One region of the Haloactinomyces albus genome, then DNA from elsewhere that is predicted to be linked to it. Evidence: riboswitches for the same ligand, from Rfam matches in the RefSeq annotation. Region 1 holds a riboswitch; each other region holds the start of a gene.

The links. Region 1 has a riboswitch for thiamine pyrophosphate ahead of thiC (phosphomethylpyrimidine synthase ThiC). Riboswitches for the same ligand answer to the same signal wherever they lie in the genome.
Region 2: linked by a shared signal. The riboswitch ahead of thiD (bifunctional hydroxymethylpyrimidine kinase/phosphomethylpyrimidine kinase) and the one ahead of thiC (phosphomethylpyrimidine synthase ThiC) in region 1 are both predicted to bind thiamine pyrophosphate.
Region 3: linked by a shared signal. The riboswitch ahead of JOF55_RS14820 (thiamine ABC transporter substrate-binding protein) and the one ahead of thiC (phosphomethylpyrimidine synthase ThiC) in region 1 are both predicted to bind thiamine pyrophosphate.

Annotation. Positions count from the first base shown of each region.
Region 1 is NZ_JAVDXW010000001.1:1,846,217-1,856,695, forward strand. Features, by position in the region: gene JOF55_RS08630 (AAA family ATPase) at 109-2,355, shown strand; gene JOF55_RS08635 (LytR C-terminal domain-containing protein) at 2,489-3,181, opposite strand; gene JOF55_RS08640 (DUF3263 domain-containing protein) at 3,178-3,714, opposite strand; gene JOF55_RS08645 (peptide deformylase) at 3,928-4,503, shown strand; TPP riboswitch at 4,655-4,783, shown strand; gene thiC (phosphomethylpyrimidine synthase ThiC) at 4,776-6,458, shown strand; gene thiD (bifunctional hydroxymethylpyrimidine kinase/phosphomethylpyrimidine kinase) at 6,595-7,500, shown strand; gene JOF55_RS08660 (FUSC family protein) at 7,789-9,759, shown strand; gene JOF55_RS08665 (thiazole synthase) at 9,792-10,479, opposite strand, start outside.
Region 2 is NZ_JAVDXW010000001.1:1,318,287-1,328,765, forward strand. Features, by position in the region: gene JOF55_RS06150 (LLM class flavin-dependent oxidoreductase) at 1-131, opposite strand, end outside; gene JOF55_RS06155 (GNAT family N-acetyltransferase) at 233-1,642, opposite strand; gene JOF55_RS06160 (DivIVA domain-containing protein) at 1,964-2,995, shown strand; gene JOF55_RS06165 (hypothetical protein) at 3,000-3,779, shown strand; gene JOF55_RS06170 (coiled-coil domain-containing protein) at 3,942-4,916, shown strand; gene JOF55_RS06175 (hypothetical protein) at 4,926-5,444, shown strand; gene JOF55_RS06180 (polysaccharide pyruvyl transferase family protein) at 5,641-6,780, shown strand; gene thiD (bifunctional hydroxymethylpyrimidine kinase/phosphomethylpyrimidine kinase) at 6,788-7,621, opposite strand; TPP riboswitch at 7,609-7,754, opposite strand; gene JOF55_RS06190 (hypothetical protein) at 8,006-8,275, shown strand; gene JOF55_RS06195 (hypothetical protein) at 8,403-9,152, shown strand; gene JOF55_RS06200 (hypothetical protein) at 9,238-9,639, opposite strand; gene JOF55_RS06205 (AMP-binding protein) at 9,895-10,479, shown strand, end outside.
Region 3 is NZ_JAVDXW010000001.1:3,124,617-3,135,095, forward strand. Features, by position in the region: gene JOF55_RS14780 (SHOCT domain-containing protein) at 1-472, opposite strand, end outside; partial or broken gene JOF55_RS24485 (PNPOx family protein) at 511-815, opposite strand; gene JOF55_RS14790 (hypothetical protein) at 1,091-1,423, opposite strand; gene JOF55_RS14795 (DUF397 domain-containing protein) at 1,407-1,646, opposite strand; gene JOF55_RS14800 (Sco1979 family transcriptional regulator) at 1,896-2,795, opposite strand; gene JOF55_RS14805 (SAM-dependent methyltransferase) at 2,992-3,828, shown strand; gene JOF55_RS14810 (hypothetical protein) at 3,972-4,241, shown strand; gene glmS (glutamine--fructose-6-phosphate transaminase (isomerizing)) at 4,263-6,089, shown strand; TPP riboswitch at 6,112-6,221, shown strand; gene JOF55_RS14820 (thiamine ABC transporter substrate-binding protein) at 6,258-7,316, shown strand; gene JOF55_RS14825 (ABC transporter permease) at 7,439-9,016, shown strand; partial or broken gene JOF55_RS14830 (ABC transporter ATP-binding protein) at 9,016-9,729, shown strand; gene JOF55_RS14835 (DinB family protein) at 9,769-10,323, opposite strand; gene JOF55_RS14840 (ABC transporter permease) at 10,411-10,479, opposite strand, start outside.

The sequences.
Region 1 (10,479 bases):
GGTTCTCGGCAAAACCGGGATTCCCCTCGCGCCGGGGAGAAGGCCGAAGTTTCCGGGAGAACTTCATCCCCCACCAGGGTCCACCGGACACGCATTAGTCTCGGGTGGGTGGCCTCTCCCGCACTCACCCTGACCGCTCGCCTCTCGACGTCGGCCGCGGACACCCGGCGCGGTGTCGTGCGGCTGCATCCGGAAGTACTGGATGCGCTGAACCTGCGCTCCTGGGATGCCGTACAACTCACCGGCAGCCGAGTCACCGTGGCGCTCGCCGCAGCCGCCAAGTCCGGTGGTCCGACCGGTGTCGTGCTGGTGGACGACATCGCACTGACCAATCTCGGCCTCGCCGAGGGCGCCGAGGTCGTGGTCGCTCCTGCCCGGGTCACCGCCGCCCGCAGTGTCACCGTCTCGGGTTCGCGGCTGGCCACCGCCGCGGTACCCCCCGAAACGATCCGCCTCGCTCTGACCGGCAAGGTCCTGTGCACCGGTGACACGGTCTCGCTGCTTCCCCAGGACCTCGCCCCCTCGACGGCCACCAATGCGGGACAGGTCCGCAGCAGACTCTCCCACGCACTCGGCATGACCTGGACCAACGAACTGGTCACCATCGCCGCCAGTGATCCTCTCGGCCCCGTCGCGGTACACCCCTCCACCGTGGTCACCTGGCGCGGGCAGCAAGCCGGCCCCGCTCCTGCGGCCGTACCGACGAGCGAACCGGCATCGCAGGCCGGTTCCGAGCGCTCGGAGTCGCAGGCCCACCCGACCGTCGCCGTCTCCGATCTCGTCGGAGCGCGCGAGTCGGCAAGCCGACTCACCGAATGGCTCCGACTGTCGTTCGACCAGCCCGAACTCCTGGAGCGCCTCGGCGCGAAACCACACCTCGGTGTCCTGGTCAGCGGTCCCGCAGGGGCGGGCAAAGCCACCCTGGCCCGCTCGGTCACCGGTGCCGTCGGTGCCGAACTCGTGGAGATGTCGGCCCCCAGCGTGAACGCGCTGGAAGCCGCCACCGCCGCACGGCGCGTGCAGGAAACGATCAACCGCGCGACGACCATCGCCGGTGGCGGCGGTTCCTGCGTCCTGCTGATCACCGACATCGACGAGCTGCTCCCGAGCACCGATCCGCCGCCGCTGGCGACCGTCGTGCTCGACACGCTACGCGCGGCCGTCACCACCTCGGGCCTGGCGATCGTCGTCACCAGTGCCAGACCACAGGCGCTCGATCCGCGCCTGCGCGAGCCCGAACTCGTGGAACGGGAACTGACCATCGCCCTGCCCGACACCGGCGTCCGCACCGATCTCCTCCGCGTGTTGCTGCGTCATGCACCACTGGCTCCGGATGTCGAACTCGGCGACCTCGCCGAACGCACACCGGGATTCGTCGCCGCCGACCTGGTCGCACTGTGCCGCGAGTCGGCCGTGCAGGCAGCGCTGCGCCATCGGAGCAGCCCCGACAAGGCGGGAGCGGACAGCACCGAGCCACGCGTGCACCACCAGGACTTCCTACAGGCGCTGAGCTCCGTGCGCCCCATCTCCATGTCCGCATCGGACACCTTGCAGACCGGTGGGCTCACACTCGACGACGTCGGTGACATGGTCGACGTCAAGCAATCCCTCGCCGAAACCGTGCTGTGGCCGCTGCAGTATCCGGACTCCTTCACTCGGCTCGGTGTCGAGCCGCCGCGCGGGGTGCTGCTCCACGGCCCGCCCGGCTGCGGGAAGACCTTCCTCGTACGCGCACTGGCAGGCAGCGGAAGGCTCAACGTGTTCTCGGTCAAAGGGGCCGAACTCATGGACAAGTGGGTCGGAGAATCCGAGCGCGCGGTGCGGGAACTGTTCCTGCGGGCCGCCAACGCGGCACCCGCACTGGTGTTTCTCGACGAGGTGGACGCACTGGCTCCCAGACGGGGTCAGTCCTCGGACTCCGGAGTGGGCGATCGGGTCGTGGCAGCGCTGCTGACCGAACTCGACGGTGTGGAGCCCAGGCACGATGTCGTCGTACTCGGCGCCACCAACCGTCCCGAACTGGTGGATCCCGCGCTGCTGCGGCCGGGCAGGTTGGAGCGCCCGGTTTCGGTACCGCCACCGGATGCGGCAGCACGTGGGGAGATCCTGCGAGCAGCGAGCGCGAACACCCCATTGGCATCCGATGTGGACCTGGATGAACTCGCCGCCTCCCTGGAGGGGTATTCGGCGGCGGACTGCACCGCACTCATCCGCGAGGCGGCATTGAGCGCCATGCGGGAATCACTGACCGCTTCCGAGGTATCGGCCGCCCACGTGGAAACCGCCCGAGCCACCGTCCGGCCCTCCCTGGACCCCGCGCAGATCACCGCCTTCGAGTCCTACCGGAACCGGTAACCACTGCGACGGTGCCTACGGGCGTCTCGGTACCCCTCCATCGCCAGGAGGCCGAGCAGCGTATCGGACCGGGATCGGTTACCGGTGGCCGGCCACCGGAGTGGGTCACCGGGGGTCGATCACCGGGGGTCGGTCACTTGCCGGGCTCGGCGCCGTCGTAGTTCTTGGTGACGATGACGATGATGCCGGGACTGGCGTCGGTGATCCCGTCGAAACGCGGTTCGGTCCGCGCACCGAACCGCGCGCCGATGGCCTCGGCCTGCTGCTGCTCGGCTGTGCCCGGCCGGTAGTAGATGGTGGTGGTGGGGATCCGGCCACTGGAGTAGTTGCCGATCTCGGAGACCGTGTAGCCCGCCTGCCGAAAATCCTCGGCTGCGCGATGGGCGAGCCCGCTGATCATGCTGTTGTTGTAGATGCGGACCGCGATGCGGCGATCGCTGCCCGCACCCGCCGTGTTCCGGCCCGGCGCGTCCGGGGCCGGAGCAACCTGCCCCGGCTTTCCGGGGGCCGGTACTGCTGTGCTCCGCCCGCCATTCGGCGATGCTCCCGGTGTCCCCGGCTTCCCGCCCGGAGACCGTGTCTGCGATGTCCGCTCCGGGGATGGTGCCGCGGACGGCTCGGGCACCGCAGGGGACGCGCCGGACGCCGGAGTCGCCGCGGTGGGCGAAGGCGGCGGAGTGGAGGACGTCGACTGCGCGACACTGTGTGTCCCGCCGGAGACGACGGTGGCGACGCCGAACACCGCTGCGAGAACGCCCAAGCCGATCAGTACGAAACCGACGAGCTTGGTCGCGGACGGTCCGACCGGTGGTTCTCCGGAAGTCATCGGGTCTCGGCTCCCCTCGTCTCGGTCTCCCGCCGAGAAGAGCTCCGCTGCGGAAATGGCCGGTATGCCGGTTCGCTTCCGATCGGATACGCGGGTTCGGCATCCGCGTGGCCGTCCCGGTCCCGACGCAGACGCTTGATCAGCATGGGATCCGCCCGGAGCGCTTCCGGCCTGTCCACCAACGCAGCAAGAACCTCGTAGTAGCGGGACACGGGCATATCGAACAGCTCACGGATCGCTCGTTCCTTGGCCCCGGACCGCTTCCACCATTGCCGTTCGAAGGCCAGAATGCTCCACTCCCGCGAACTCAGGGAACGCGCCCGCTGCCCCTCGGAGGTCGGCTCGGACGGCTGCGGCTCGTCCGGCACGGTCGGCTCGCTGATCCGCTCGATCGGCTCGGTGATCGGATCGGCGAGCTTCAGATGCCGAGGCGGCGCCGGTTCGGGCTCGCTCCGACGCTGCTCGACGATGCGCGCCATGTGCTCGCACTGCCGGGCGATCTCCTGCGCAGTCAACATCTGGGCAGCGTCCATGCGACTCCTCGCCTCGCGATCGGGGCACCCGCGTTCGCAGGAATCACACTCGTGTGAGTCCTGACCTCCATTACACCATGTCATGATCCACGGTGTGTGCATCTCACGCCGTGCAAGCCACATTCCGTTGTGTTGATCATCCGGCGATCTCGCCGGACCCCACGGGTGCACAGGAGGCCGTTCCCGCACTACCGGGGCGATACAGTGCGGTACATGGCCGTGCACTCGATCCGCATCGCCGGTGATCCGGTACTGCACACTCCGACGCGCCCGGTGGTGGCTTTCGACGACGAACTGCAAACCCTGATCGACGACATGGTCGAGACCATGAAAGCGGCGAACGGGGTCGGGCTGGCTGCCAACCAGATCGGCGTGGACCTGCGCGTCTTCGTTTACGACTGCCCGGACGACGAAGGCACCTACCACCAGGGGGTGGTCGTGAACCCGGTGCTGGAGACCTCCGAGGTTCCGCAGGGCATGCCCGATCCCGAGGAGGACTGGGAAGGATGCCTGTCGGTACCCGGGGAGAGCTATCCGACAGGGCGTGCGGAGTGGGCGAAGGTGACGGGAGCCGACAGGAACGGGAATCCGATCGAGGTGGAAGGCACCGGATATCTCGCCCGCTGCCTGCAGCACGAGACCGACCATCTGGACGGGTATCTCTACCTGAGCCGATTGATCGGCCGCAACGCACGGGCGGCGAAGAAGATGGTCAAGCGCAACGGCTGGGGCGTACCGGGCCTGTCCTGGAACCCCGCCGAGGAAAGCGATCCGTTCGCCGAGGAATGATGCCGGACCACGGCCGTCGGAACTCGCCGGTGTCCAGGCTCGGACCGAAGGGCTCCGGCAGGTCATCAGCCCAGCGGAACACCCGACTTCCGTCCGGGGAGTGAAGACCACTTGGCAAGAGGCACCGAATATGGCTAGCCTCATACCCGACAACGAAATCTGCGGGAGCTCGCACCGGAAGCGGGCTGAGAGGGCGGCTGAGTCGACAGGGGCTCGGGGCCGCCGACCGCCTGAACCTGACCGGGTAATACCGGCGTAGGGAGTGAAAAGTCATGGCCGACGTGTCTCCGGCGCTGTCCGATTCCGACGCTTTTTCGTCCAATGGTGACCAGTCCGGCGGAAACAATGCCGGGGTCACCACGGGAGCCATCCGCGGCTCGCGGAAGGTCCACCACACCACCGAGTCCGGCCTGAAGGTGCCTGCACGCCGCATCGAGCTGTCCAATGGTGAGCACCTCGACGTCTACGACACCTCGGGTCCCTACACCGATGAAGCAGCCCATGTGGACGTCCACAGTGGCCTGCATCCGCTGCGCACCGGCTGGACCGACGGTCGGGAGCACCGCACTCAACTCGGTTGGGCGAAGTCCGGCGTGGTCACCCGCGAGATGGAGTTCATCGCCGCCCGCGAGAACGTCAGTCCGGAATTCGTGCGCGACGAGGTCGCCCGCGGGCGCGCGGTGATTCCCGCCAACCGGTGCCACCCGGAAAGCGAGCCGATGATCATCGGCAAGAATTTCCTGGTCAAGGTCAACGCCAACATCGGCAACTCCGCCGTGACCTCCTCGATCGAAGAGGAGGTGGAGAAGATGGTGTGGGCAGGCCGCTGGGGCGCGGACACGATCATGGACCTGTCCACCGGCAAGCGCATCCACGAAACCCGCGAGTCGATCCTGCGCAATTCCCCCGTACCGATCGGCACGGTGCCGATCTACCAGGCGATGGAGAAGGTCGACGGCGATCCGGCGAAGCTGACCTGGGAAATCTACCGGGACACCGTGATCGAGCAGTGCGAGCAGGGTGTGGACTACATGACCGTGCACGCGGGAGTGCTGCTGCGCTATGTGCCGTTGACCGCGCAGCGCGTCACCGGCATCGTCTCGCGCGGCGGTTCGATCATGGCCGCCTGGTGCCTGGCCCACCACCGGGAAAGCTTCCTCTACACGCACTATTCCGAGCTGTGCGAGATTCTGCGGCACTACGATGTGACGTTCTCGCTCGGCGACGGGCTGCGTCCCGGTTCCATCGCCGATGCCAACGACCGTGCCCAGTTCGCCGAATTGGAAACACTCGGCGAACTCACCCACATCGCCCGCGAGCACGACGTGCAGGTCATGATCGAGGGTCCCGGGCACGTGCCGATGGACAAGATCACCGAGAACGTGCGCCGGGAAGAGGAGCTCTGCGGCGAGGCGCCGTTCTACACGCTCGGGCCGCTGGCCACCGATATCGCACCCGCCTACGATCACATCACCTCGGCCATCGGTGCGGCCAACATCGCACAGGCCGGGACGGCAATGCTGTGCTATGTCACGCCGAAGGAGCACCTCGGGCTGCCCAACCGCGATGACGTCAAGACCGGTGTGATCACCTACAAGATCGCCGCGCACTCCGCCGACCTCGCCAAGGGACATCCGCGAGCGCAGGAACGCGATGACGCCCTCTCGAAAGCGCGGTTCGAGTTCCGCTGGCACGACCAGTTCAATCTCGCACTGGATCCGGACACCGCCCAGTCGTTCCACGACGAGACGTTGCCCGCCGAACCGGCCAAGACCGCGCACTTCTGCTCCATGTGCGGACCGAAGTTCTGCTCGATGAAGATCACTCAGGACGTGCGCGACTATGCCGAGAAGCACGGTCTGACCAGTGTCGAGGCGATCGAGGCCGGGATGCGTGAGAAGTCCGAGGAGTTCACGGAGGAGGGTGGACGGGTTTACCTGCCCGTCGCCGATTGACCGGCGGCGCGCGTGCGGAGCCGGTGCGCTCGTGGCAGAGGCCGGGCACTTCGGGTGCTGTGGTTGTGCGCGAAACTGCAGCACCACACCCGGTGACCGGTGAGGAACGATGCGGTGAACCCGTAGCATGAACGCGATGCAGAACGAGCAGGCAAGCACGCCGCAGCGACCGTACGTGCCGGTCGAAGCCGGTGCTCACGAAGTGCGGCCCGCCAACGATACTGCGCCCCCCACGGCATTGACGATCGCCGGGTCGGATTCCGGGGGCAGCGCCGGTATGCACGCGGACCTGCGCACGTTCTTCTCCTGCGGCGTGCACGGGATGACCGCCGTGACAGCGGTGACCGTGCAGAACACCGTCGGGGTCAACGGCATTGTCGAGATCCCGCCGGAGACGGTCGCCGCACAGATCGAGGCGGTCGCAGGCGATATCGGGGTGAACGCCGCGAAGACCGGGATGCTGGCATCGACAGGATGCATCGAGGCCGTGGTGGCGGCGTGCGACTCCCAGGGCATCGGCCGTGGTGGTCGCGCGCCGTTCATCGTCGATCCGGTCGCTGCCTCCCGGAGCGGGGAACCACTGCTGCAGCCGGACGCGCTGGACGCCTTGCGCAACGAGGCGTTCCCCCGCGCGAGTCTCGTGACCCCGAACCTCGACGAGATACGGCTGCTGACCGGCATCGACGTCCGTACCCGCGCGGAGCTGTGGGACGCGGCCAAGGCGATGTACGACTTCGGGCCCGAGTGGGTGCTCGTCAAAAGCGGGCATCTTCCGGACGATCCCGAGTGCGTCGACCTGCTTTTCGACGGTAGCGAGGCGACACCACTGCCCGGGCCTCGCTACTCCACCGTGCACACGCACGGCGCCGGTGACGCATTCGCTTCGGCGATCACCGCCGCACTTGCCAGGGGTGCATCGATGCCCGATGCGGTCCGGCAGGGCAAGCGGTTCGTGACACGCTCTGTGGAGCACGCGTATCCGCTCGGTTCCGGTGTCGGCCCGGTATCGACATTCTGGCGCATCAGTCCGCGCTCGATCTAGAAACCGGTGCTTCGTCGCCCGAACCGGGTCCTCCACCGACCGAAGAAGCCACCGTACTCGGCACCCGGTTCAGTCGGTGCTCGGCAGGCCGTGCTCCGGCCGAAAGGAGCACTCGTACAGGTGATTCTCGTCCCCTCGCCGTAACCCCTGGCGTACTCGACGTCGACATACGGCGTGAAGCGTCCGCGTATCCCCTCCCGCACCTCCGCCGGGACGGGGCAAGCCGCGCGCTCCGCCGAGGGAGTCATGACAGCGTCGGGAACGGTCGAAGGCATAGCTGGATCAGTATTGAAACGAGTACGAGAGCGACTGGCCACGGAAGCGGGGGCACCCGACCCACGGCAGCACCAGTACGCCACCGTGGTCGTGCTCGCCGTCGTCGCCGCGAGCACGGTCGGATGGGCGTTCGGCCTGGCCGCACCCACCCTCCTCGCCGGGCTGACAACCGCTTTCGCGCTCGTCGGTGCCGGTGGGCAATCGCTGCGCGCGGACCTGCACCGGTTCTCGTGGTTCGTCCCCGCCCTGGTGCTGGTCATGACCGGTGGTCCGCTGCTGATGCACGTTCCGCTCCTGGCCGGCCTCCTGGTCTCGGCTGTGGTGTTCGGCGCGGGCATGCTGCCCGCGATGGGGGAACGCAGCCGTATCGCCGGGCAGACGTTCGCCGCCGCCACACTCATGTCCACCACCACCGGTATCGGCTCGAACCAGCCCGCACTCGTGCTGTTCGGTGCTGCGGTGACGGGGGCGCTGTTCGCGCTGCTGCTGCGTGTCGTGATCGGACTCGGTGATCCCACTCGATCGACCCGGGCCGTGGTGGCCAGTACACTCACCGAGCCGGGCCCCGGGGTCATCGAGCACGCGGCACTGGCCTGGCGAGGTGACAACGCAGCAGGTACCTGGCTCGAACAGGTCCTGGCAGGAGCGGCACGGTTCCGCGCCGCCAGGGAAACCATGCTGGCCCAGGCCCAGCGGGTCGACCACGCCGGAGCCGAACGACTGCGCCGGATCGTCGCCGAGGCCGACGTGGTCGCCGCCGAACTCGCCAAGGCCGTCCGCGCCAGCGCCTGTATCGGACTGCCGTCACTCGCTCGCGTGGATCCGGCCGAATCCGTCCTCCGCCGCGACGGCAGCCAGGACATGCCCGATGCCGCGCGCGGTATCAACGAGGGACTCGATCGCATCCGCGCTGCCGTGATCGAACGCGATGTGACCATGGCCCCGCGTGTTCGGGGTGGGCGGCTCCGGTCTGCCCGAGCTGCGGTCCGGGCACACCTGTCGTTGCGTTCTTCGCTGTTCCGGCACGCCCTGCGCTGCACGCTCGCGGTCGGCGCGGGCATGGTCATCGTGCTGCTCCTGCAGGACCCGTCGGTGTCCACGTTGCTACTGAGCCTGTACGTGGTACTCCAGCCTGCCGCCAGGGACAGCATGACGGGCGCTCTGGAACGCACCGGTGGGGTCGTGCTGGGCGTGGCCGCACTGGCGATCCTGATCACTCTGCTACCGGGTGCCTTCCTGCTCGTCCCCGTGGCGATCACGACGATGTTGCTCCGAGCTGAACTGCTGCGCTCCGACTACAGAATCCTGCTGGGGTCGCTGATCGCCGTCACGGTCGTGACCCAGGCGATGATGCTGCAACGATCCCTGATCGACGCGGCGATCGGTTTCGCAGCCAACACCGCCATCGGCGCCGCCATCGCCCTGATCATCGGCTACATCGGTTACCTGGTCCTGCCCGGCAGTCTCGTGCCCGACGTTGCCGGAACGGTCCGAGCCACCGTCCGGTCGATCTCGGAGTTGCTGCACGGTGTCCGGGACACCGATCGCGGTGCCGACCTGTGGCAGCGGCTGCGGCCTGCGAACATCCTGGCGTTGCGCCGCACCCAGGACCTGCTGGGAATGCCCGCACTGCTGGACGGGACAGGAGATACTCCCGACGATGCGCGTCCCACGCGCGCTGCGGCTGTGGCGCTGGAGGCTCTGCGGCAGGACCTCGCAATCCTGGCGTCGCAGCCTGCGGAGGAACAAGCAATCGCCATGCCCGCGTTACGTGCGGTGGACGATTTGCTCGGCGGACGCACCGTGACGGAGGTTCCGGACATCCCCGATGGCGGTGCCCCGGCAACGGAGCTCCTGGCGAGTTCGTTGTTGGAGAATGCCCTGCACGCGCGCGTAGCCATCGATGAGACGCTCGGCTACGACGACCCGTGGAAGAGCTACACCCTCTCGTTCGTGCGCACCGAACACCTGCGTATCCAGTGACGTTGGACGATTTCGCGAGAAATTGCCCGACGTCACTCCATCGGGCGTCCCGGGCTGGAGGCCTGCGCCCAGTAGCGACGGGGAATGCGCCCGGCCTGCGCAGCCAACCGCCCGGCCTCACAGGCCGAGCGCATCGCAGCGGCCATCCGTACCGGGTCCTGTGCGCGGGTCACGGCCGTGGCCAGCAACACCGCATCGCACCCGAGCTCCATCGCCAGTGCCGCATCCGAGGCCGTGCCGATTCCCGCATCGAGCACGATCGGCACCGAAGCACGGGAAGCGATCATGTCGATGTTGTGCGGGTTGCGGATTCCCAGTCCGGTTCCGATCGGTGATCCGAGAGGCATGACGGCAGCACAGCCGGTCTCCTCCAGACGCAACGCGAGCACCGGATCGTCGTTGGTGTAGGCGAGTACGACGAAGCCCTGATCCACGAGTTGCTCGGCCGCGTCCAGCAACTCCACCGGGTCGGGCAACAGGGTGTCCTCATCGGCCACCACTTCCAGCTTGACCCAGTTGGTACCCAGCGCCTCCCGCGCCATCTGCGCCGTCAGCACCGCCTCGGCCGCCGTGCGGCAACCCGCGGTGTTGGGCAACGCCTCGATCCCGATTCGACCCAGCAGATCGAGCACACCACTGCCACCGCCGACGTCGGCACGGCGCATCGCCACCGTCGTCAGTTCCGTTCCGGAAGCCAGCAGTGCGCTTTCCAGAGTCGAG
Region 2 (10,479 bases), 530 kb from region 1:
GTACCCCGGATCGGATGCGGTTCCGGTTCGGGCGGCTGCTCGTGGCTCAGCGCGGTGCGGTCCGGATTGGCGACGGTCTCCTCCATCAATCGGCACAACCCGTTGACCAACACGGTTGTTCCCGTCCGCATTCGGCACGGCACCACCGTGCGCGGCAGCACGATCCGGTGCGCCCCACTTCCCCGCGGGCACGGCTTCGGGGCCTTGCGGAGGATCTCGTACGGCTCGCCGATCAGCGCGCGTACACCATCAGTGCGGAGTTCTTCGACGGCAGGCCGACGTCGCGCCCGCGTCCATAACCGGCCTTGGTGAACGCGCCGACCGAGGCACGATTGTGGACGTTCGGCTCGGCGACCACTCGGCGGCAATCGGGATCGGCGGTCAGCAAACCCCGTGCGAGGGCACGCAGCAGTGTGGAACCGAGGCCCCGACCGATCTCCCCGGGCTCGCCCACGGCGATGTGCACACCGAGATCGTGGGGGTGGAACGGGTAACAGCCGGACAAGGTGTCCCGCATCACCCGATAGAGCTCGACATAGGCCATCGGACGTCCCCCGCTGCTGACCAGGCAGGGCAGTGAATGGTCACCGCTGAGCTGGGTGGCCAATTCCCGATGCCATTGCGCAAGCGACCAGGCCTGCTCCCAGTGGGGTGCGACGTGCTCGGCGTTCATCCACGTATGGACCAGAGCCACATCCGGGCCCCCGTCGTCCCCGGTGACCTCGATCGCCCGCAGAGACCAGTCCTCCCCCGGTTCCGGTATCGGCACGCCCGGCACCCGGGCCTCGACGGCGGTTCGCTCGTACAGCGGGTTCGCGATTTCGTAGTAGGTGGGTTCGACTCCCGGCACGCCCGGATGGGCAGGGCAGCGCAGTCCGGCTCCGTTCAGGCCACCGAGATCCGTCACCGTGGGATCGTTCAGCCAACGCCGCACCAGCCCGCCCGCTTTCGAGTGCGTCAGCGGCTGCAGCCTGCGCGACAGCAGCTCCAGCATGTCGGCCTCGTCGGCGACGCCGTATCGGCCGAGCAGCCCGATCACCGTCAAGGGACCTCTCGTCAAGAGTGTGGCCGTCGCGGCCTCGGCCGATGCGTACGGCGCTTCCAGCGCCGGGTGCAGCTCAGTGGCCACATGCTTGTCCAACCAGTTCTCGTATTCGGCGAGATCCGTGACCGTGTCGAGGAGTCGCGGCAAGCGGTTCGCGCTCTCTTTGACGAGCTCGTGGAAAGCGGCACTTCCGGACAACGAACCGACCGGATCGAGGTCCCACTCGGGCTCGATCAGCGCCCGCCGCATCCACTCGGCCGGCGAAGCAGTCCGCACGGGCCGCACGGAGTCGGCGGCACCACCGTCGGGCATGCGCGATCGGGCATCGGCCGAGATCGCCGCCGCCAGCACGCTCGGGTCGAGCGCCTCGTCCGTTGTGCCTTCTTCGCCACCCACCGCGTGGAGCGGCCCGAATCGATGCGCGCCGGTCGGCGAGTTCGAGCGAATCTCGGTCCGCACTTCCAGCGAACCGACATGCACCCGCAGCGGCCCGAGCGGCGTCGGGGTGTGTGTCTCACGCAGCCATCGCCGCAACAGTGCCGAACAACGCCGGTGCGCTGTCCCGGCAGGGCCCGTTTCCGCGTCCTCGTCCGCCACACCAACCCTCCGAAAAAGGGCACCCTCTTCGCAAGCCAAGGCTAACCTGAGTAAGCGCGGGAGGATACGGTCGCACGGCCCCGGACGACCCGAGCACGACCGAGCGCGTCACCCACAGCTCGACGGCCGTCACCGCAGGCAACGCAATAGGCCGACAGTCGAATTCCGTTCACTTCGCCGGAATCCGCGGTTACCGGCGATCATACGTTGGGGTGATTTCCGCCCGCCTGTCCCGCACTCGGCCCCGATTCGGATCGCGACCTCCACTGTGGGTGCATACGATCTCCAGCAACATAGTGCCGAAGAGGAATGCGGTGGACTATGAACGACGAAACCGTCGTCCCCCTGCGCCCGGGGTTCGACAACGAGTTCCGGGGATTCAACCGCAAGCAGGTCCTCGAGCACATCGAATTGCTCGAAGATCAAGTCAAGATGTTGACCACGGACCGCGACGAGGCGATGCGGCTCAATGAAGATCAACGCCGCATCACCGACGAAACGCGACATCAACTCGAAGCGACCACGACCGAGCTGAGACGGATCGAGACCTCCGAGACCGGCCTTCCGCACGCCACCCGGCGTATGCAGAACATGCTCATCATGGCCGACGAGGAAGCCAACGCGATCCGCGAAAATGCCCGGCGGGATGCGGAAACGATTCGCGGAACGGCCAGCACCGAAGCCGAACAGACCCGCAGCGAAGCCGAATCCAAGGCCGGCGCGCTCCGCCGGGAGTGCGCCGAACTGGTCAATGATCTGGAGCAGAAGCGTAATCAACTGGAGGAGCAGCACACCGCACAGATGGCCGAGATCGAATCGCAGCGAGAGGAAATGCGGCGCTCGGCTCATGAAAAGTACGAGGAAGCCATGTCGGCGGCGCACCGGGATTCCACCGAACTCCTGCGCCAGACTCAACAGCGATGCCAGGAAATGGAAGCGGCCTCCCAGGCTTACCACGCGAGCGCGATGGAGGACATCGAGACGCGAGCGGCCAAGCTGGAGGATTTCCGGCAGCGCATCCTCGAAATACTGAGGTCGATGTACGAGTTTTCCGGGACCAATCACGCGACGATCGCGCAGCAGGTCACGACCGACAGGTCGGCGGCCTCCGATATGGACCCGGCCCGGGACCAGTCCCGTGGCAACGTTGCCGAATCCACGGACGAGTCCGGGAAACGGCTGCACATCCCGATCCAGGCGGGTCATGACGGTGCCCAGGGTGGTCAGGGACAACTTCCGGTCAGCGCGGTGACCGACGACGACGTCGTCCACGAAGAACTTCCCCTGGGCACCAGGCCCCGGACACACGCAGGATTCGGACACCCCGTGCGTCCCGTCGAGCAGAGAAGTTGATCCGATGCCACTCGATCCCTCCCTCGGGGAATTCGCCAGGATACTGATCGCATTCCTACTCGGGGTTCTGGTTACCGCTCTCCTAGCCGGTTTCCTCGTGGTGCGCACCCGACGTAGCAATGCGCGGCTACGCCAGGAGGTCGCCCGACTCACGACCTCCGCGGCATCGTCCGGCGACCCCGCCACGCCGAGTACGCCCCGCCGTGTCGAACCCGAATATCATCGAGACGCCGGGCAGCAGCAGCCACCGGAAGTCGTCGGTCCACAGCCGTCTCCGCGGCAGGCGCAGGCACCGTCCCTCCCCCCGAACACCGCCGGGAACGGCTTTCCCCAGCAGAGCGGGCACATAGCGACGACGAGCGGTGAGCAGGCGGAGAACAGGGCCGACAATGCCCGACCGGTGCGCTCCGGCCACGAATCGGACGGTTCGGCAACCACCGGTACCGACCTGCCGACCCAACCGGTCTCCGTCGAACCGCACTCTCCCGCGGATACGGGCCCGGCAGGGAACGGCACGGGCAACGGCTCTCCGGTGGGCAACGGTTCCCATACGGGTTCCCAAGCGGGCAACGGTTCCTATTCACCGGCACCATCCCCGCAGGTCGGATGGCCCGAGCAGGACAGGAACGGGAACAGCCCTCCCCCGTATCCCACGGATGGTGCGGCAGTGCGGTTCCAACCTGATGAGGAACCCATGGAGGCTGCTCGCCGACGCATCGCCGAGTTGCGGATGCAACTGGGCGATGTCCCCTCCGATCACACCTCGCGACCACCCGAGCGGTAACCCGGTACCGCGATCACGGTACCGGGACGGCGATTGCCCATGACCTGAACGGGTGGTCACCGCTCTCCACTGAGCGAGAGTCACCGAATCCGCCTACTCTTCGCACAGGCCGAGTCGCACAGGCCCATTCCCGACAGGTTCATCCGGAAGGGAGTATCCGCTATGGATGAATCCGACGAAGCCGTCATCCCGCTCCGGCCGGGATTCGACGTCCAGTTCCGGGGCTTCCATCGCAACCAGGTCATCGACCACATCGAAGTCCTGGAAGATCAGCTCAAGATCGTCACGATCGACCGCAACGAGGCAGTCCGGCTCAATTCGGATCTCCGCAAGCTCTACGACAGCACACGGCAGGATCTCCACGACACCGAGCAGCAACTCAAACGCATCGAGTCCTCCGACACCGGGCTGCCTGCCGCTTCCCAACGGGTACAGAACATGCTCTCGGCCGCCGAGGACGAGGTTCAGACACTCCGGGAGCGGGCACAGCACCAGGCCGAGATCGTCCGGGGTTCCGCGGAGAACGAGGCGGACCGTCTCGTCGAGGAGGCCGAGAACGCCGCAGCCGAACTGCGGGCCGAATGTTCCTCGCTGCTCTCCGAGGTCGAGAGGCGTCGGGACCAGATGCGGCGGGAACACGCCAGTCAGGTCCATGACATGCGGGAACGAGAGCATCGGCTGCGCAAGGCCATTCGCGACGAATACAAGGCAATGGTCTCCTCGGCACAGGAAGAGGCCAACGAACTGATCGCACGTGCTCAACAGGAGTGCGGGCAACGGGACGCCGAGTCGGAGCAGCTTCGCCTCGACGTGCAGGAGGAAATACATCGCAAGCGCACCGAGCTGGAACAGCTCCGGCAAACGGTTCTGTCCTCTCTGGGCACTGCTGCGGACACCATCGACGCATCCACCACAGCCCTGCACGCACAGGCTCCCAGTTCCGACATCGACCAGCAGCCACCGCTGCCGGACCCACCGCCGGTCCGACTGCCCGAGCAGCAGGACAACGTCCGGACCTACACCATTCCGCTGAACAACAACGGCACGAGCCTGGACTCTGCGATGCCCGTGGCCACCGATGGTCACACCACCGATGGTCACACCGCCGACGGTCACGGCACTGCCCAACGGAGCTAGGGGACAGCCATGTTGCTCGCGCAGTTTCTCACCCCGGACACGGGCATACTGGTTCTGACGTTTCTCGGTGGTCTCGTGCTGGCGACACTCGTCTTCTGGCCGATCCTGCACCGCGCCAAGCACAGCGGTGGTGCCGAACGCGGTGCCGTACGGTCCGGCGGGGAAGGAAGGCACGCCCTGAACCGGCGAGGGACCACAAAACCGGCTCGGGCGGTGAATACGACCTCGAAGCATTCCGTGCGGCCCACCCACCCCACCGCATCGGCGCAGAGCACCGACTCGGCCGCGCAAGCATCGACGGCTTCCGCGATGCGATCGGTTCCCTCGGAGGGTGCGGAGCCCTCGCAGGCGGATCCGCACGAACCTCAGGCGATCGCCACGGAGGCGAACCCTCCGGCACAGCGCAGCGAGGAACCGGTCGATCTCCCCGAGCTTCCGTCCGATCTCTTCCGACAGCACCATGCCGCGCATTTCGAGCGTGTTCGCGAGCGCGCCAACCGCCTCCGGACCGAGCTCACCGAGCGGTGACCGTCCTGCTCCCAGGTACCGTCCGGCCCTGCAACACGCCACCCGAGCACGCAGGAAGCCAGCCTCGGACGAGGTTTTCGTCCTGGTGAGTGACCACCGGTGATCGAATCGATGCGCCACGTCGGCGATCGCGCTGCTACGTTCGGTTGTGTCCTGCCGACTGTTCAGGCAGCACCGCAACCGACAGGAGCCATCAGTGACCAGCCGCGAGTCCCGTGCGCCCGCGACGATCTACCTGGTCGCCACGACCGGTCATCCGAACTACGGGGACGAACTCATCGCCGCCACGTGGCTGAAGTACCTGGCTCGAACCGCCCCGGACAGCGAGATATGGCTGGACTGTCCGAATCCCGGCCCCAGCGAGGTCCTGCTGGGGCACCTGCATCCGAACCTGCGCATCACCGACACCTTCTGGCGACTGTGCTGGGAAGCACCCTCCGGAGAACCCTGGGAGGTCGCCTCGTTCGTCCAGCACGCGATCAACGATCCCGGTATGGCCCCGCGCTGGACCGCAGGTATCGAGCTGGCTGCCCGGGTGGACCTCGTGCATCTCATCGGTGGTGGCTTCGTCAACGGCATCTGGCCACGCCACATCGGGTTGCCTGCCGCCGCCGTCGCGGCGGTGCGCCGTTCCGGCGGACGCGCCGTCATGACCGGCCAGGGTCTGTGGCCGGTCATCGACGAGGCGCAGGCCCTGCTCCGGAGCCTCGTGGCACAGTTCGAGATCGTCGACGTCCGCGACGAGCCGTCCGGTGGTCTGCTGCATTCCTCGGAAAAGGTCGAGTGCACCGGTGATGACCTGTTCTTCGGGATCGAGCCGGGCCTGTTCCGCGGTGACGACCTGCGTGAGGTCATGATCTGCGTCCAGTCCGACCTGCTCGACGTGACCGTGCCCGCGCTGGCCGGTTTCCTGCTCGACACCCTGCGGGAGTGGGGCGTCTCCCCCGAACAAGTGGGCTTCGTCGAGGGAATCCCGCGAGTCGACCGCGAGGTGTTCATGCTGGTCGAGCACGCCCTTCCCGGTGCGCGCTTCTACCCCTTCTCCGAGATCATGGACAACGGCTTGCCCGCCGCCGCAGGCCAGCGGTGGTTGTCCACTCGGTTCCACATGCATCTGATGGCCGCCGCCGCGGGTGCCCGGGGTGTCGCGGTGTCGATCAATTCCGGGTACTACACCAACAAGCACCGATCGTTGATCGATCGGGGCTCGGGCTGGGGACTCAGCGAAGGATTACAGGTTCCGGCGATGCCGAGCGAGGGTGGTTTCATCCCGAGCATCCTGCAGGACCTGCAGGAAGGCAAGGCCGCACTCGCGCGAAGGATCTACGGGAACTGACCGCGACTCATTTCCACCAGCGGTGAAAATGATGCACGGGTCCGTGCCCGTGGCCGACGTCGAGCCGGTCGGCTGCCCGTAATGCGTCGCCGAGGTATGCCTTGGCCTCCCGGACGGCACTCGCCCATTCCTGGCGCTGCGGGCGCAGAGCAGCAATCGAGGCGGCGAGCGTGCAGCCAGTGCCGTGGTTGTTGGTGGTCACGACACGCTCCTCGCTCAGCAGTTCGGTCGAGCCGTCGCCATACAGCGCATCCACACTCGACTCGCCTGCCAGATGGCCGCCCTTGAGCAGAATCCGCTTGGCTCCCAGCCCGGCCAGACGCTCGGCCTGCGCCCGCATTCCGTCGATCTCGGTGACCTCGGCCGTTCCCAGCAGGTCGGCGGCCTCCGGCAGGTTGGGAGTGATCAGATCCACCCGAGGCAGCAGTTGTTCGCGGAGCACACGCACGGCCTCGGTGGCCAGCAGACGATCACCGCTCTTGGCGACCATGACGGGGTCCAGAACGACATGCGGCGGGGCGTAGTCGTCCAGAAACCTCACCACCGCCCGGATCACCTCGGCATTGGCCAGCATGCCGATCTTGACGGCGTCCACGCGAACATCGTCGAGCAAGGTCACCAGCTGCGCTGTGACGAATTCCGCGGGGATCTCGTGCACCTGCGCCACACCGGTGGTGGTCTGCGCGACCAGTGCCGTGGCCACCGACATCCCATAAGCACCGTGCGCGGAAAACGACTTGAGGTCGGCCTGCACACCGGCGCCGCCGCTGGGGTCGGTTCCGGCGATGGTCAGGACGTTGGGGATCGTCCTGGTGCCCGACCGGGTTTGCGTCTCGTTCACGACGTCCCTTCGCTAGTGCGAGCTAGTTCAGGTTCGACGGGTCTCTTCTCAGCCCGAGCAACCGTGTGCAACGCACTGCGTGAAACGCACCGTGCGAAGCGCATCGGGCGGTCGGGCACCCCGCGTCACGCGGATCAACCTAGCAAGGACGGTCAAGTGCCGGGAAGGGCTACTCGATCGGATCGACCGGGCCACCGGGCCACCGGGCATTCGCACCCGGCAGAACGGCGCTGCACGCGAATGGCGTTACGCACTGCGACGATTGTTCCCACAAATTCCCTCGGACGGGCCATATACAGGGTGATCCCAGCGTCCGAAACTGAGCAGGGCCGGATTCCGAGCTCATGGGCTTCCGGCCGCCGTACAAGCCAGGGGGTATGGTCGGTGTTTCTCGATCGCGAACACGTCTGGTGGATCGTTCCTGCTGGTCAGCAGCTCAGGCACGCCATCACCAACCACCCCGGATCGCGCCCCGCGGGCGACCTCGTCACCGCCCTGTGCTCGGCCATGGTGAAGCTGCCCTACGAGACCTGGCCTGCCTCCCGGGAACCCGCGAGCCGTCGCATCACGGCTCGCTGCCCGAACTGCCAGACCGAGGTGGCCGACCGGCAGGAGACGGTCGAAGGACTCATCGTCAGCACCTGGGACAGTTGACCCGGGCTTATCGCACTGTGTTCAGTGCAGGCCACCGGATGATCGAAGCGGCAGCGAGCGAAGTCACAGCACGGACTTCCGGACCGCGTAGTGAGGGAACCCTCACGAGCGGATTAGAGTTGGGGTAATGAACAGTACGACCGACACCCCCTCCTCCGTTCGCTCCGGGCGGAGCGCCCCGGCCGACCCCGCAGCGCTGTGGTCCCCGCTGGCCGGGCTCACCGACGCGGCTGCGAATATTTCGACCGGGTCCGACACCGTCGCCATCACGCGCGGATTCGACCGGCACGGACGCCAGCGAGCGAAGGCGCTGAGCGAGTTGCTCGGTGAGCGAGGTGTCGCTGCCGTCGAGGTGACTCCGGCACCGGACAGCGAGCAGCTCCTCGCGGACACCGAGGTCGCCGCGGTGGTCAACCTGGTCGGCGCGGGGGCGTGGCAACCGTACCGGCTCGCGGCCAAGACCCGTGCCCCTGTTCTCACTCCCCAGCCCACCGCAGGAGAGCCCGAGGGAGAGGTCACGCGCGACGTCATCGGCATGTCCGGCACCGACGCCGCGCGCGATGTCGCACTCACCCGCGTCGCCGTGCTTCCCGAGAACCCCGAGAATGCGGACGAGGGCAGCATCACGATCACTCGTGACGGCGAGCCGCTGTCGATTCCCGGCGGCCAGGTGGCGATCACACTGCACGAGCAGCGTCTGCACGTTCACCTGCAGGGGCCCGAGTTCGCCGCCCAGGACTTCTCCGCACGGGAAATCACCGTCGAAACCTCCGGTGGACCGCACCGACTCGTCCGGGACGAGTTGCCCATTGCCGACTTCGAGGGCGTTCTGGCCTTCACGAGTGAGCCGCGAGGACTGACCGTCCGCCCGATCTGAGGCAGGCTCGAGGCAAGCCCGGTGCCGAGGTAAGCCTCCGGGGGAGGGACGTGGCCACACGGCGGTGGCCACTCCGAACGCCGTTTTACAGGCGCCGGCGGGTGACACGGTTGATCCCGGTTGTGGCTCCCGCGGCGCCGACCCCGGCAAGAGCCAGCGCCAGCGGTGACAGTGTCCCGGGAAACAGGGCGTTGACCAAGGCCCACCATCCGATCAGAAGCGTCACGCAGGCGAGCAGGCCTGCGGTAAGAGCAAGCAACGGTCGGTGACGCGGAAGTTTCCGGAGAGCCCGGCGAGCGTGTGGCGGCAGTCGCCACACCGTCGCCGATACCGGCAGGGCGACGATCAGCACGAGCAGCAGACCGAACAGCGAAGCCGACCGGTCCGGACGCGGTTCGAGCCCCAGAAGCAACCCCACTACACCGACGGCCAACATCAGCAATACCCGGTGAAGCACGCGCCACAATCGTGCGTCGAAACCGCCCACACAACCGAGTCTCCCAGCCCGGAACAACGAAAATCACCGTCCATCTCATTGCCCCGAATGAGCTGTTCCGGGCATGATCTACTCACCAGTAGCCTCAAGAGAGGGGGACACGTGGCGACCGATTCTCCGAAACGGGCATCGTGCGGGACCCGCGCCTCGACCAGGGCTGCCGACCGGATTGCGTCCTGGTGCCTGCGCAGGGCCCCGGAATTGCTCAACGTGGGCACACTGGCGCGACAAGGTGTCCTCCGGCCGATGCGGCCGGACAAGCTGATACGCATTCTGCTCGCATGGCGGCGATGGGGGATCACGCCGCCGATGGGCTATGCCGTCGGCGCCATCCGCCATCCCGACCGCCCGGCGATCATCGATGAGCGGGGCGCACTCAGCTTCGCCGAGGTGGAGCAGCGCACCACCCGGTTGGCGCACGGCCTGCGCGAGCGCGGCCCCAGCGGCGACACGCGGGTGGGAATCCTGTGCCGCAACCACCACGGGATGGTGGAAACGGTCATCGCGTGCTCCAAGATCGGGACCGATGCCGTTCTGATCAACACCGGTTTGAGCGCACAGCAGATAAGCGATGTTGTCACCGAGCAGAACATCGGACTCCTGGTCGTGGACAACGAATTCCTCGAACACGTCACCGCTCTCACCGACACCCAGATGGTGCTGGCATGGACCGAGGGCACCACCAGGCACGCCACCCTGGAACACCTCATCGGCAATTCATCGGCACGGCCACTCCCCCGCCCCTCGCGACACAGCCGGATGATCGTGCTCACCTCCGGCACAACCGGCCCTCCGAAAGGGGCGCGTCGCCCGGACCCACCGGGACTGGCA
Region 3 (10,479 bases), 1.3 Mb from region 1:
CCGGTGGGGCAGGCCGTGCCGGAGCTTCGGGACCGGTCCGGTTCGGCTTCGGGGAATGCTTCCGCGCGCGGTTCAACTTCTTCCTGGCCGCGTCGATGAAGCGCCTCGCGTCGGCCTTGTTCACGCTCTCGATTTCGGACCGCTCACGGCCTTTGTCCTGCAGATGAACGCCCTCGACCTGGTCGAAGGGAAAGTCCTCCGACCTGGAATCGACCCACCCTTCGTAGACGTACAGGACCCGCCGGTCGGTCAGCGCGAGCACTCCGAAGTCGCCTCCGCACAAGCCGATCGCGAGTTCTCCGACAGTCTCGTCGCTGTACAGGTACTTGGGCAGTCGGCGGATGTCCCGCTTGCCGCCGAACACGTTTTTCAGCCGCGCGGCGGCCTGGGCCAATCCCGGATATGTCGGATACTCCTCCTCGCCGACCCTCCCGGAGCCCTCCCCGCCGACGCCGAGAGCCAGCGTAGCCATTCGCCCCGGAGATGTGTGCGGCCTCGTGGAGACGTTACTCAGCCGTAAAGGTGGTTGGCGTATTCGGGGCCGTAGTAGCGTTCCAGCTCTTCGAGGCTGTCGTCGGGACGGTCGAGGGCCTTGGCGATCCGTGCGCGCGAGGGGAGTGCCTCGGGAGTCCCGTTTCCGGCTTCCACAGCGCCGACTGCAGGAATGCCTTGGCACAGTGGTGGAACACCTGCTCGATGTCCACGACGAGGGCCACGGGAGGCCGATGGCCCTGGACGGTCATCTCGTCGAAGAACGGCGCATCGCGCACCGGACGGGCGCGGCCGTTGATGCGCAATGTGTCACCACGGCCGGGCTGATCGGAGTTGATCAGCACTCGCATCGTATCAGCGGTGGCGGTTCGACGAATCGTCCGCGCGGCTCGGCAGTGCCCACAGGAGTACCAACGGGCCGAGGAGCAATGCGGCGGTGAGGAACCACGGCATCAGTACGATCGGAGCGCTCATACCCGCACCATCGGCCGCCACGACGGTTCTGTTGAGAGCGGAAGTGTCCCCTTTTCGGGGGAGTCGTGACCACGTGTGGAGAGCCGCGGAGCTGCGGAATGCCGGCCACGATATGCTCCTGGCTCTACGCGCTGCCCGGTATGATCAGTGATCCGGGGGTGCGGTCGTCGGGGAGATCGAGCAGGTCGTCGATCACCTCGCACACGGAGCCGGTGGACTGCCAGGACACTCTGGTCGGAGCGAGGATGTTCTCCTCGCTTCCGGGCATCCTGGTGGCCACGACATCGTTTTCGTCCTGCAGGCGGATCGCGTCGATGACGTTGTCGTGGGCGCGGACGCCGACCACGGCCAGAATCTCGCCCTGCTCGTCACGCGGGTGCATGAACCGGAAACCCCGTGCGACGAGCCGACGCAGGCGTTCGTCCGCGGCGGAAGTGGTGTCAGTGGAGGACGTCATCGAACTCACCGTCCTTGGCGCCTGCCAGGAAAGCGGCCATCTCGGCGCGGGTGTAGATCAGCGCGGGGCCATCGGGATGACGTGAGTTGCGCATCGCGATCTCGTCGCCGCCGAGGGAGGCGATCTCCACGCAATTACCGATCGCGCCGCTGCGTGTGCTCTTGCGCCACGCCGCTCCGGCGAGCAGCGAAGCCGACGTGCTACTGCGAATTTCGTCCGCCATGGTTGTCACCTTCTCGACGATCTGCCGGATGCATATGCACGTGCATTTGACCGTGCGGATGAATATAACATGGATCACAGCAACTGCACGTGCACTTGCACAGATGAACCCGTTTGTGGGACTTTCGGCTGTTGCGGAACGGACAGCCGGGCAACCGGAAATGGCAGCTGCGGCAGAAGTGTCGGCGTGGACGAAAACGGGCAGGTCCTCGATTCGGCGCCGGAACCGATGTCGGAGATGTCGGAGTTGTCAGAATTCGGCGCGCATCTTGGTGAGCAACTGCCGGGTCTGCTCGGGAGTCTCGGCATCCACCGCCAACCGATCGAGCACCCTGCTGTACAGCTCGATCTCCTCCGGCTTCTCCAGGTAGAGAGCCCCGGAGAGGTGTTCGATGTAGACCAGGTCGGGCAATTCGGACTCGGTGAATCGCAGCAGGCTGAACGCGCCTTCTGCCGCGTATCCGCTGAGCCGGTACGGCACGACCTGAAGCGTGACATGGGGCAGCTTGGTGATCTCCAGCAGTTGTTCGATCTGGGCCCGCATCACCTGCCGTCCCCCGATCGGTCGATGCAGCACGGACTCGTCGATCACCGCCCACAGGCGCGGTGCACCCGGTCGAGCGAGTAGTTTCTGGCGGTGCATGCGCAGGGCGACGCGGCGCTGAACATCCTCGCCTGCCAGCTCCGGGCGACCGTGGCCGGCGACCGCCCGCGCGTAGTCCTCGGTCTGCATCAGGCCCGGAACGAATTGCAGCTCGTAGGTCTGAATCCGCGAGACCGACTCCTCCAAACCGACGTAGTCCTGGAACCACTCGGGCATCAGATCGGTGTAGCGGTGCCACCAGCCGGGCTCGTTGGAGCGTTTGACCATGTCGAGAAATCCTTCGCGCTCACCGGCGTCGGTCACCCCGTACATGGTCAGCAGGTCGCTGACGTCGCGTTCCTTGAAGCTCACCCGGCCGAGTTCGATCCTGCTGATCTTCGACCCCGAAGCGCGGATGGAGTAGCCGGCGTCGGCTCGGGAGATCTCGGCCGCCTCCCGGAGTCGGCGTAGTTGTGCGCCCAGTACGATGCGCCGAGCTGTGGGGCCGCCGCTGTGCGCATCGGCTTGGCCGCCATCGGCCGAGTCAGGGGAACCAACCGTGGCCATTGCTGCTCCTCCCGTGCGTGCTGCGGTCACGCGGGTCCGTACTGCGCCGGTCCAGTACCGGACGAGGTTCGATCATTGCCTGCTATCGCGGTGGTCCGCGACGAATTGCCACAGTCGCATTTACCGTTCGCGTTTGGGGACCTACGCTCAGTGCGCCGTGATCAATACCCGTACCTTAACGCCTTGAGAGGCCCCGATGCCCGCTAGCAACTTCCCGACCGACGAGGCGGCCCCCGTCCACATCGACACCACCAAGGCGAGCATCGCCAGGGTCTACGACGCGTTTCTGCACGGCAAGGACAACTATGAGGTCGATCGTGAGGTCTTCCGGCGAGTTCAGCGGGTTGCGCCGGAAGCAGCTACTCTCGCCTGGGACAATCGGGACTTTTTGATCCGTGTCACTCGTTTCATCGCCAGCCAGACCGGCGTGGCCCAGTTCCTCGACTGTGGATCGGGGCTGCCGACCGCGGAGAACACCCACCAGGTCGCCCAGCGACTGCAACCGGATGCGCGCGTGGTGTACGTCGACAACGATCCCGTGGTGCTCGCGCACGGGCGGGCGCTGCTCGAGGAGAACGATCAGACCCACTTCACCGCGGCCGAGATCTTCGAGCCCCGCGAGGTCCTCGAGGACGAGGTCGTACGCAAACACCTCGACTTCTCCGAGCCGATCGCACTGTTCCAGCTCGGCACGTTGCATCACTACGACGGCGAGCGCAGCCCGGCCGACATCATGCGCGAGTACATCGATGCCCTGCCCTCGGGGTCCTATGTGGCGCTGAGCCACTTCTTCGATCCCGAGACCGATGAGTACAGCGATCTCGCCCGCCGGATGGAGGAGACCTTCCTGCACAGCCCGATGGGAACCGGGGTGTTCCGTACCCGCGCCCGGATCGAGGGGATGTTCCCCGGCCTCGAGCTCGTCGAGCCCGGCCTGACGTTGTGCGCCGACTGGTGGCCGGACGGCCCGCGGCTCAAGCAGTTGGATTCGGTGTCGCACTGCATCGTCGGTGCCGTCGGCCGCAAACCCTGACGTCACCGTAGCCTCGCCCGAGCAAAAAATGCAGTTTCGCGCGAAACTGCAAAAATCGAGTGAGGGTCGCCCCGTACCGATTCCTGCCCGATATCGGGCAGGAATATTGCCTTTGAACGTGGCCGCTGCCAGTCTTCGAAGCCATGAACCAGTGGGTCCCGGCCGAGTTGGTCCGTCACGTGGCCGAATCCACCGGACTGCCGCCATCCACTGCGGCTCGCGTCGCCGCCGATGTCATCGCGTACTTCGACGAAACCACCGAGCAATACGTGCGGCGCAGGCACGCCGAGCTGCAGCGGCGCGGCTACAGGAACGCCGAGGTATGGACGGCGATCACCGCGGAGCTCGCACAACGCCCGGTTGCTCCGCCGGAGCTGTCCGAACGCCGCCTCCGGCGCATCGTCTACGGCTGAGCCGAGCGGAAAGGGATAGCCATGTGCGGAATCGTCGGTTATGTCGGCAGCCGGGAAAGTACTCCGATCCTCATCGAGGGCCTGCACCGGCTGGAGTACCGGGGCTACGACTCGGCCGGATTGGCGGTGGCCCGGCGAGGCCGCCTGCGGGTCACCAAAACCGCCGGATGTGTGCAGGACCTGCGGGACCGGCTCGGCAAGAACACCACGGGGACGGTGGGTCTCGCGCACACGCGGTGGGCCACACACGGAGAGCCGAGCGATCTCAACGCTCATCCCCATGTGGACCCCGGCGGACGCATCGCCGTCGTGCACAACGGAGTCCTCGAGAACGCGGAACCACTCCGGAAAAAGTTGATCGACGACGGCGTGCAGCTCGCCTCGGACACCGACACCGAGATCCTGGCCCACCTGATCGCTGCGACGGTGGATGCCGGTGGCGCATCACTGGAGGACGCGGTCCGCGCCGTTCTGCAGCGCGTCGAGGGAACCTACGGGTTGCTCGTGCTCGATGCCCGCAATCCGCGTGAACTGGTGGTGGCCCGCAACGGGAGTCCGATCGTGCTCGGCATCGGCGACGGTGAGATGTTCGCCACCTCCGATATGGCCGCACTGGTGCGGCACACCAACCGCATGGTCCACCTGGATGACGGTGAGCTCGCCACCATCAGCGCCGATGCCTACCGAACCAGCACCATGCAGGCCGACCCCACGGACAAGGTCCCGGCGGCCGTCGACCTGGCCGACGAGGACTACCAGCTGAACGGCTTCCCCGATTTCATGCGCAAGGAGATCCACGACCAGACCAGGGCCGGTCACCGTGCACTGCGTGGGCGACTCGACGAGCGGTTCGCCACGGCACGCCTCGACGGTCTCGGCCTGGATGCCCGGGAACTGCGCGCTGTCCGACGGGTGAAGTTCCTCGGCTGCGGATCGGCCTACTACGCGGGACAGCTCGGTGCCAACCTCGTCGAGGAACTGGCCCGGCTGCCCGCCGACGCCGAACCGGCCTCGGAGTTCCGCTACCGCAATCCCGTCATCGAGGAGGGCACGCTCTACGTCGCCGTCAGCCAGTCCGGTGAAACCCTGGACACGCTCGCGGCCGTCCAGGAGCTCAAGCGCAAGGGCGGTCAGGTGGTCGGCCTGGTCAACGCGGTCGGCAGTGCCATCGCCAGGGAATGCGGCAGCGGCGTCTTCCTCCATGCGGGGCCGGAAGTGTCCGTGGCCTCGACCAAGGCCGTCACGAACATGTCCCTGTCCTTCGCGCTGTTGGCGCTGCTGCTCGGCCGGGTACGCGATCTTTCGATGGCGCACGGCAGGCGGCTCGTGGCTGCGCTCGCGGCGATTCCCGATCGAATCACGGACGTCCTGGCAGCGGAAGAGCAGGCAATCGCAGCCGCCGAGCGCTATGCCGGTACCGAGCACATGTTCTTCGTGGGACGGGTCCGTGGCTGGCCGGTCGCTCGTGAGGGCGCCCAGAAGCTCAAGGAGATCTCCTACGTCCACGCCGAAGCCTACGAGGCGGCCGAGCTCAAGCACGGGCCGCTGGCGCTGATCGATCACACCATGCCTTCGGTGGTGATCGTCCCCGACGACGAGCTGCTGGCCAAGAACATCGGCACGATCGAGCAGATCAGGGCCAGGAACGGCCCGGTCATCGCGATCACGAACGCGGACCTGCCGGAAGGTCTCGCCGAGACGGTGATCCGGCTTCCGCGTGGTGAGCCGGAACTCGATCCGATCCTGTTCACGGTCCCGCTCCAGCTGTTCGCGTATCACCTGGCCACCGCACTGGGACGGAATGTCGACAAGCCGCGCAACCTGGCCAAGAGCGTGACGGTCGAATGAACGGTTGACAGTGCACTAGACTCGCGGTCGCCACGGGAGTCCAGTGTGCTGGGCTGAGAGGAGGGTGCAGGAGCCCTCGACCGTCCACCTGAACCGGATCATGCCGGCGCAGGGAGGCGCTGCGATCAGCTCGACGTGCGCACGCGTGGCATGATCTCGGGAGGATCGTTGAACCGTTTGCTGCGCCGTTCGGCTCGGCTCGCGGGTGTGGTCGTCGTGGCCGCACTCACCGCAGGCTGCTCTCTCATCGGTGCCCAGGGCAGTGAGCAGGGCACGCGCACGGTCACCCTGGTGACCCACGACTCGTTCGCCGTCGCCGACGAGACGCTGGCGAACTTCGAGCGCCGTTCCGGAATCGAGGTGACGATCCAGCGCCGTGGTGATGCGGGCGCGCTGACCAACAAGCTGGTGTTGACCAAGGCGAACCCGATCGGCGATGTCGCCTACGGCATCGATTCGACCTTCGCCTCGCGGGCGCTGGACGAGGGTGTCTTCGTGCCCTACGAGCCCGCCGGGGCGAAGAAGATCCCCCAGCGCTACTCGATTGGTTCCGGTAACCGGCTGACTCCCATCGATGCCGGCGACGTGTGCGTCAACATCGACACCCGGTGGTTCGCCGAGCACCGGATCCCCGAGCCGACGAGCCTGCGCGACCTGACCGAACCGCGCTACCGGGGACTGCTCGCCGTCCCGAGCCCGGCGACGTCCTCGCCGGGACTGGCGTTCCTGCTCAACACCATCACCACGTTCGGCGAGTCCGGTTGGAAGGAGTACTGGCGCGGTCTGGTCGCCAACGACGTGCGAATCACCTCCGGGTGGCAGCAGGCGTACAACCAGGACTTCTCCGGGTCCGCAGGCCGGGGCTCGCGCCCGATCGTGCTGTCCTACGCGTCCTCACCCGCCGCCGAGGTGCGACCGGATGGCACCTCGCGCACCCGAGCACTGCTCGACACCTGCTATCGGCAGGTCGAGTACGCCGGGGTACTGGCGGGAGCCGAACATCCCGAGGCGGCACGCGCGGTGATGGATTTCCTGGTTTCGCGGCGGTTCCAGGCACAGGTCTCCGAGCAGATGTACGTCTATCCGGTGGTGCGGGGAGTGGCACTGCCGGAGAGCTGGCAGAAAGTGGCTCCCCGGCCGCAGCGGCCGGCCGAGATGAGCCCCGACCGGATCGAGCGGAACCGGCAGCGCTGGGTGCAGCAGTGGCGCACCCTGGTTCGGGGCTGACGGTGGCGGTTCTCGGGAAAACCGCGCCGTCGAAAAACGTGCCGCCGAGGACCACCTCGGCCAACGGAGCCGGTCCCCGCTCCGGTTCGTCCGGGCATCGGAAGTACTCCATCGCCCTGGGGATGGCCGCGACCGCTGTCCTGGGGTTTCTGGGGTTGTTTTTCGCCTGGCCGGTCGTGGCGATCATCGGGCTCGGGCTCGACGGTGGTGTGGCCGAGGTGCTCACCAGCGCCCGGACCTGGGATCTCGTCGCCTTCACCCTGGGGCAGGCTGCCGTGTCGACGGTGCTGGCGCTGTTGGCCGGTATGCCGGTGGCCTATGTGCTGGCACGCGTCGCGGTGCCCGGAAAGACACTGCTGCGCGCGGTGGTCACGGTCCCGTTCGTACTGCCGACGCTCGTGGTGGGGATGGCGTTCCGCGCGCTTCTCGGTGCCGAGGGCGGCGGCGGTGCTTCCGGCCTGCTGGGGATCGTGCTGGCCAACGCGTTCTTCAATGTCTCGGTCGTGGCCCGGACCGTGGGAGGACTGTGGACGCATCTCGATCGACGCACCGAGGACGCCGCCCGCTCGCTCGGGGCGTCCCGCCTGCGGGCGTTCATCTCGGTGACCCTGCCCGCACTGCGGCCCGCCCTGGGATCGGCGATGGCGATCGTGTTCCTGTTCTGCTCCACCAGTTTCGGTGTCGTGCTCGTCCTCGGTGGCGGCACCTACCGGACCCTGGAAACCGAGATCTACCTGCGTACCGTGCGCCTGCTCGACCTGTCCGGGGCGGCGGCACTGTCGTTGCTGCAACTCGCGGCGGTGCTGGCTGCGCTGGTGATCGCCGCGGTGGCGCGGCGGCGCCGGGAGGCGGCGCTGCGGTTGCGCAGCGCAGGCGACACCGCGCGGCGACCCCAGGGGGCGGAATGGTGCGTGGTGGGAGCAGCGGTCCTGGTGGTACTGGGATTGCTGGTCCCCATCGCGGGTCTCCTCGCCCGCTCGGTGTCCACCCGTGACGGCTGGAGTCTGGCGGGCTATCGGGCCCTGGCCGGGAGCGGGGACAACGGCACGCTCGCGGTATCGGGTTGGGAGGCCGCCTGGAACTCCCTGCGTACGGCGGCCGACGCGACCTGGATGGCGCTGCTGCTGGGTATCCTCGCCTCCATTGTGCTGGTCGGGCTCCGGCGCCGTGTCGCGGCGGAGATGATGGATGCGGCCCTGATGCTGCCGCTGGGAGTCTCGGCGGTGACGGTCGGTTTCGGCTACCTGATCACCTTGGACACACTGCCCGGTGACCTGCGCACCTCGCCACTGCTCGTGCCGTTCGCGCAGGCACTGTTGGTGACCCCGCTGGTCATCCGCATGGTGCTGCCGGTGCTGCGGTCGATCGACGGGAGGCTGCGGGAGGCCGCGGCAACGCTCGGTGCGAGCCCGTGGCGGGTGAGGTGGGAGATCGATGCCCCGTTGGCTGCGCGGGCCGTGCTGGCCGCAGCCGGATTCGGGTTCGTCGTCGCTCTCGGTGAGTTCGGCGCCACCAGTTTCCTGGCCAGACCCGAGGCGCCGACCCTGCCGGTGGTGATCGCCCGGTTGCTCGCGCGGCCCGGCGAGCTGAACCTTCAGATGGCCTACGCCGCATGTGCCCTGTTGATGCTGGTCACCGCGCTCGCCGTGCTCGTCATCGAGCGCATGCGAGTGCGTACCGAGACGGTGGGAGAGTTCTAGTGGGCTTGGAAGTGCGCGATCTGTCCGTCCGGTTCGGGCCCTTGACGGCCGTGTCCGGTGTGGACCTGTCGGCCGCCGATGGCGAGGTGCTCGGACTGCTCGGGCCGTCCGGGTGCGGCAAGTCGACGCTGCTGCGCGCGGTAGCGGGACTGGAGCGCCCCTCGGCCGGTGAGATCACCTGGAACGGTGCCGATCTCGACCGTGTCCCGGTGCATCGGCGCGGGTTCGGCATGGTATTCCAGGACGGGCAGTTGTTCCCCCACCGTGATGTGGCGGGCAATGTCGAATTCGGCCTGCGTATGCGGTCGGTCGGCCGGGCTCGCCGCACCGAGCGGGTCGCCGAGCTACTGGACCTCGTCGGTCTCTCCGGATACCAGCGGCGGTCGGTGACGGAACTGTCCGGTGGCGAGGCGCAGCGGGTCGCGCTGGCCCGTGCGCTGGCCGCCGATCCCCGGTTGCTGCTGCTGGACGAGCCGCTCGCGGCGCTGGACCGAAGGCTGCGGGAGCAGCTCGCCGTCGACCTGGCCGAGCTGCTGGCCGACCGGAGCACCACCGCGATCGTCGTGACCCACGATCACGACGAGGCGTTCACCCTGGCCGATCGCGTCGCGGTGATGACACACGGGCGGATACTGCAGGTCGACACGCCCGAACGGCTCCGGCAGTACCCTGTCGACGAGGAGGTCGCGGAGTTTCTCGGTCTGGAGACGGTGCGGGGAAGGCGCGGCTGAGTCGAAGTTTTCCCCATGGGATCACCCTGTCTCGCTCAGTGCTTCTTCCGTGGCTTGCATCAGCGAAAACGCGCTTGCTCCGTCCAGCGACTCGCGGATGATGTCGGCGTGCCCGGCGTGCCGTGCGGTTTCCTCGATCAGATGCAGCAGTACCCACCGTGCCGACCAGTTCTCGGAACCGGGGACCGGTGGTGCGTCCGCGGGAAGCGGCAACGGTGTTCCGAGGTCGGTGACCTCGTGCACGATCGACTCGGTCTCCTCGGTCACTGCCGCGTACGTGTCGAGCAAGCTCGCCGACGTCTCACCCGGGTCGATGCGGAAATCGGCGTCCGGATCCCGCATCGGCCACAGCTCGGGCAGTGCGCGCTGGGCGATCAGCACCACGACCCATCGCCGCTCCGTTCGTGCCGCGTGCTTGAGCAGCGCTGCGAGGCTCAGTGCGCTCGCGGTCGAAGTCCGTACGGCTTGTTCCTCGGTCAGGCCGTGCACAGCGGCCCGCAGGGCGTTGCGCTGTTTCTCCAGGAATGCGAGCAGGCCGTCGCGTTCGTCGGTGACGGGCCGGACCATAAAAGGCATGACGATCCTCTCCTCGTGGTGATGTGGTCACACTGCGTTGGCGATGACCGGCGCAGTATGACACGCCCCACCGACAATCCTCCGGCCTCAGAGGTCCTTGGTGGCCATGCGGGCGATCGTGGCCGACACGCCGACCAGGATGTAGCACCCCGCGCG